2 regions of the Mesorhizobium sp. J8 genome follow, and region 1 is predicted to be linked to the other one. Evidence: predicted binding sites of a transcription regulator. Region 1 holds the regulator's gene; the other holds the start of a gene.
What was found. Region 1 encodes LexA, which represses DNA repair genes until DNA is damaged. Its sites were predicted from a motif close to TGTTCNNNNTGTGTTCNG; they were not measured.
Positions count from the first base shown of each region.

Region 2: a site for LexA is predicted at 1,891-1,908, ahead of parE (DNA topoisomerase IV subunit B). Genes of this name have one in related genera too.

Region 1 covers NZ_AP024109.1:3,612,363-3,615,355, forward strand. The annotation lists gene moaC (cyclic pyranopterin monophosphate synthase MoaC) at 1-86, shown strand, start outside; gene glp (gephyrin-like molybdotransferase Glp) at 86-1,291, shown strand; gene lexA (transcriptional repressor LexA) at 1,408-2,148, shown strand; gene MJ8_RS17350 (ComEC/Rec2 family competence protein) at 2,142-2,993, opposite strand, start outside.
Region 2 covers NZ_AP024109.1:3,983,995-3,986,987, reverse strand. The annotation lists gene parE (DNA topoisomerase IV subunit B) at 1-1,825, opposite strand, end outside; gene cpaB (Flp pilus assembly protein CpaB) at 2,080-2,993, shown strand, end outside.

The DNA of each region.
Region 1 (2,993 bases):
CGGCGGACCGCGGCATGGTCATTTCCGGTATTCGGCTGGTCGAGAAGACCGGCGGCAAGTCCGGCGACTATAAGGCGGATGCCTGATGGCCCTGGTTCCGGTCGCCGAAGCGCTCGAACGCCTGCTCGACAGCGTGGCGCCTTTACCGGGCGAAAGCATTCCGCTGGCGGACGCGGCCGGGCGGGTCCTGGCGGAACCGGTTGTGGCGCTGCGCACGCAGCCGCCCTTCAACGCCTCGGCGATGGACGGCTACGCTGCGCGCTCCGCCGATGTTGCCGCTGCGCCGGCGTGGCTTGAAGTCATCGGCATGGCGCCGGCCGGGCGCGGCTTTTCCGGGACCGTCGGCGACGGCCAGGCCGTGCGCATCTTCACCGGCGCGCCGCTGCCTGAAGGCGCCGACACCATCGTCATCCAGGAAAACGTCCGTGATCTCGGCAGTGGCCGGATCGAGGTGACGGAACCGACCGCGCAAGCACGCAATGTGCGCCGCCGCGGGCTCGACTTCGTCGAAGGCGACGTGCTGCTCGAAAAGGGCCGTGTGCTCGATGCCGCAGCCCTCTCGCTGGCAGCCTCGGCCAACCATCCCGCCTTGAATGTCGTACGCCGGCCGCTGGTCGCGATCATCGCCACCGGCGACGAATTGCTGCCGCCGGGCAGCACGCTCGGCCCCGACCAGATCATCTCGTCCAACGCCTATGGCGTTGCCGCCGCCGCCCAGTCGGTCGGCGCGCGTGCGCTCGATCTCGGCATCGCGGCGGACCGTAAGGAGGCTATCGCCGCGCTGGTCAGGAAAGCGGTCGAGGCTAACGCCGATGTCATCGTCACGCTCGGCGGCGCCTCGGTGGGCGATCACGACCTGATCCACGACGTGCTGACCGGCGAAGGCATGAAGCTCGACTTCTGGAAGATCGCCATGCGCCCGGGCAAACCGCTGATGTTCGGCCGGCTTGGCAATGTCCGCTGCATCGGCCTGCCCGGCAACCCGGTGGCCAGCATCGTCTGCTCGCAGCTGTTCCTCAAGCCGCTGCTTGCCCGGCTAGGCGGCCGCGACCATAAGCAGGACGTGCGGACGGCCCGGCTGGGCGCAGCGATGCAGGCCAACGATCTCAGGCAGGACTATGTGCGCGCCGTGGTGCGCGACAATGATGGCACGCTCGTTGCTACCCCTTTCGGCATCCAGGACTCCTCGATGCTGAGGATGCTCGCCGATGCCAACGGCCTGATCGTGCGCGAGCCCTTCGCGCCGGCCGCCGAGACCGGCGCCGAATGCCGCGTCCTGATGTTACGCTGAACAAAACGTCAACAAATTCACTAAACTTTAAACGGTTGCGGAACACAACTGGAACAGATAGTGTTTGTTCTGGGTTTGTTTTTCTGATTCTGGTTTCAGAACCCGTGGGGGCCGCCATGCTGACGCGCAAACAACATGAACTTCTGATGTTCATCCACGAAAGGCTGAAGGAAAGCGGGATTCCGCCGTCTTTCGACGAGATGAAGGAAGCGCTCGATCTCGCCTCCAAATCCGGCATCCACCGGCTGATCACGGCGCTGGAGGAACGCGGCTTCATTCGCCGGCTGCCGAACCGGGCGCGCGCGCTGGAAGTGCTGCGCCTGCCCGACTCGATCGCCCCCGGCCTCAATGCGGCGAAGAAGTTTTCGCCGAGCGTCATCCAGGGCAGCCTGGGTCAGAACAATCTCAGCCGTCAGGTGAAGCCCGCTACCGCATCGCGCACCCCGACGCCAAGCAATGACGACGATGCCGGCTCGGCAGTGTCCATCCCGGTGATGGGCCGCATTGCCGCCGGCGTGCCGATCGACGCCATTCAGCATCAGACGCATTCGATCACCGTTCCGCCGGACATGATCGCCGGCGGGGAGCATTACGCGCTGGAGGTCAAGGGCGACTCGATGATCGAGGCCGGCATCTTCGATGGCGACACTGTCATCATCCGCAACGCCAACACGGCAAGCCCGGGCGAGATCGTGGTGGCACTAGTCGACGACGAGGAAGCGACGCTCAAGCGCTTCCGCCGCAAGGGAGCCTCGATCGCGCTGGAGGCGGCCAACCCGGCCTACGAGACCCGCATCTTCGGGCCGGACCGAGTGAAGGTGCAGGGTAAGCTTGTCGGGTTGATCCGCCGCTACTGATCCGGTTGTGAAGATTTCGCATCCGTCCGCTCAGGCTTTTGATAGGGCGGCAATCCTCTCGCTTCGCGCGTATATTTCCGCTGCTCGTGCCAGGGCCGATATGGCTCTTCCACCGCATAACGAACGGCCGGCCGCGCGGTTGCCGATTGCGGATCGAAGAAGACGGCGGCGCTGCCGTCAAGCGCCAGTTGCCGCTTGGTGACGACAAGCACGCGCGGATCCCAGCAGGGATTGTAGGCCGTGGCGTCATTGATGACGATGAGGTCGGCGAAGCCGCAGGCCGGCCGGGCGTTGTCGCGGTTCTCCACGAGGGCGACGATGGCGCCGGACGGATGCCGGCCGATGCAGAGATCGCCCGTGCAGTAGAAAGGCGACCCCGGCGGCAGATCGACGGGGTCGGCGATGTCGAGAGCGTCCTTGGCGAATGTCTCTGGCGGCACGATTGTCTCGGCTTTCAGCGCACGTTTCCAGTTGTCAGTCGTGAACTCGTTGGAGCGTTCGCGATTGACGGCAAGCTCCCCGCCGCCGATCGGCATCGCGACCAGATGCGCGTCTTCCGAGATCAGCACGTCCGGCGTGCGCACATGCGGAATGGCCAGCAGCGCGGCGAGCGCGAAGGGAACGGCGGCAAGCCTCAGCCAGGTAGTGGCCATGGTCGCGATGACCAGCGCGATCGTCGCCAGCAGCACCGACTGGATCGAGATCAGCCCGACGGCGTCGACCGGCGAGCGCTCGGATATCCACGCCGAAATGGCGATCATCACCGTCAACCCCTTGCCCATGACAAAGAGGAACGGACCGTCAAAGCCGAAGGGCATGGCCAGCGCGCTCAACACGGCAAATGG
Region 2 (2,993 bases), 370 kb from region 1:
CGCGCCCGGTGAACTCGGTGCGCAGCAATTCGTCCTTGTGCGCGTCGTCGCGGGCGTAGGCGACCTTGCCGCCCTGCCGGATCGAATAGAGCGGCGGCACGGCCATGTAGAGATGGCCGCCGCGGATCAGGTTCGGCATCTCCTGGTAGAAGAAGGTGATCAGCAGCGAGGCGATGTGCGCGCCGTCGACATCGGCGTCGGTCATGATGATCACACGGTCGTAGCGCAGGTCCTCGTCGCGGTATTTCGAGCGCGTGCCGCAGCCGAGCGCCTGGATCAGGTCGGAAATCTGCTGGTTGGCGGCAAGCTTGTCGTTTCCGGCGCTGGCGACATTGAGGATCTTGCCGCGCAGCGGCAGCACCGCCTGGCTGGCGCGGTCGCGCGCCTGCTTGGCCGAACCCCCTGCCGAGTCGCCCTCGACGATGAAGATCTCGGCGCCGGCGGCTGCATTCTGCGTGCAATCGGCGAGCTTGCCGGGAAGGCGCAGCTTGCGCACCGCGCTCTTGCGCGAGACTTCTTTCTCCTGACGGCGCCGCACGCGCTCGTCGGCGCGCGCGATGACCCATTCGAGAAGCTTCGAGGCTTCCTGCGGATTGTCGGCCAGCCAATGGTCGAACGGGTCGCGGATGGCGTTCTCGACGATGCGCATCGCCTCGATCGTTGCCAGCCTGTCCTTGGTCTGGCCGACGAATTCCGGCTCGCGGATGAACACCGACAGCATCCCCGCGGCCGAGATCATCACGTCGTCGGTGGTGATGATCGAGGCGCGCTTGTTGCCGATGAGGTCGGCATAGGCTCGCAGTCCGCGCGTCAGTACGTTGCGGAAGCCGGCTTCATGCGTGCCGCCCTCGGGGGTCGGAATGGTGTTGCAGTAGGAGTTGAGGAAGCCGTCGCCACCGAACCAGGTGACGGCCCATTCCAGCGAACCGTGGCCACCCTGCTTATCGCTCTTGCCGGCGAAGACCTCGCGCGTGACCTGGAACTCGTCGCCGAGCGTCGCCTTGAGATAATCCTTGAGGCCGCCGGGGAAATGGAACTCGGCCTTGGCGGGTGTCTGGTCCTTGTCCTTGATCAGCGACGGATCGCAGGTCCAGCGGATCTCGACGCCCCCGAACAGATAGGCCTTCGAGCGCGTCATGCGATAAAGCCGCGCCGGCTCGAACTTGGCACCTTTGCCGAAGATCTGCTCGTCGGGATGGAAGCGGGTCCTGGTGCCACGGCGGTTGTGGACCTCGCCGAGATGCTCCAGACCGCTGACCGGGACGCCGCGCGAAAAACGCTGGCGATAAAGCTGGCGGCCGCGCGCGACTTCGACCTCGAGATGGTCGGACAGCGCGTTGACGACCGAGACGCCGACGCCGTGCAGGCCGCCGGAGGTCTCGTAGACCTTGGAGTCGAACTTGCCGCCGGAATGCAGCGTCGTCATGATGACTTCGAGCGCCGGCTTCTTGAATTTCGGATGCGGATCGACCGGGATGCCGCGGCCATTGTCGGTGACGGTCAGGAAGCCGTCGGCGGAAAGCTCGACGTCGATGAAGGTCGCGTGGCCGGCCACCGCTTCGTCCATCGAATTGTCGATGACCTCGGCGAACAGGTGATGCATCGCCTTGTCGTCCGTGCCGCCGATATACATGCCCGGACGGCGCCGCACCGGCTCGAGCCCCTCCAGCACCTCGATATCGGCGGCGCTGTAGCTTTCGCTGCCGTCACGGGCGGCTGTCGAGCGCTTCGCGGCCTGCACCAGCGGATCGGCGGGGCGCGAGGGCGCGCGCACCGGCTGTGCCTGCTTTTCCATCTTGCCGAAGAGGTCGTTGCTGTCGTCCATGCTGGGCCTAGCGTCCGGTAATGCGAATCACGGCTCGATACTGCCACGCTTTTGGCGGGCGAACGAGTTCCTGTTCCGTTCAGGGATCAAACTGTCTCTTATTCCAAAACCATTCGATAACCAAGCCGGCCGAAATAGGGCGGTCCCCATGCCTCGGGATTCCTGATTCTTTAACATTAACGCCTAGCGTGAGGCCCAACCAACAAAAGACCACGGGCGTCAGGGGTTTCGTTGTGAGGGGCAGGGCCATAACCATGATCGGCATCGCCGCCGTTTTCGGCGCGATCTCGATCTTTGCGGCGGATTTCTGGGTCAAGAGTCAGGCAAAGGCTCAGTCCGAGGTCAAGGTCGTCACGGTCGAAGCTCCACAGCAACCCAAGGTCGAGTTCAAGACCATCGTGGTGGCTCAAGCGCCGTTGCGCTACGGCATGGAACTCGCAAGGCCCCAACTCGCAGAGATCCCGTGGCCGCAGGATTCCCTGCCGCAAGGCGCTTTCCCGACGATCGACAAGCTGCTTGCCGACGGCAGCCGGGTCGTGCTGTCGCCGATCGAGGTCAACGAACCGGTTCTGCTCACCAAGCTGTCGGGACCGAACGGCCGCGCCACCCTTTCCAACATGCTCTCGGCGGGAATGCGGGCCGTCACGATCCGCACCGACGAGATTGCCGGCGTCGGCGGCTTCATCACGCCCGGGGACCGGGTAGACGTCGTGCTGACACGCGACGCGGGGGACATCCAGGAAGTGTCCAAGAATGCTCAGGGGGCGGCCGGTTCGACGGTGACGTCCGAAGTCGTCGTCGCCGACGCCAAGGTGCTTTCGGTCGGGCAGGGCGCGGACGAGCGCAAGACCGAGCCGCAGGTCGCCAATTCGGTGACCATCGAAGTGACCAACGAAGGGGCGCAGAAAGTGGCGCTCGCCCGCACCGTCGGCACCTTGTCGCTGTCCTTGCGGTCCGCCGCCGACGCCAGCGCCAGCAATGGCGGGCTCACGACCATCTCGTCCTTCGGCGGTTCCGCCGCCGCAAAGGCGCAGGCGAGCGCCGCCTCGCTCGTCAGCGCGGTGACGAAGGAATCCGACGAGCCGAAATTCAAGACGGTGATCGTGACGCGCGGCGAAAAGGTCGAGGAATACAAGGTTCCCTCCCGGGAACCGCCGCAGGAACTGCA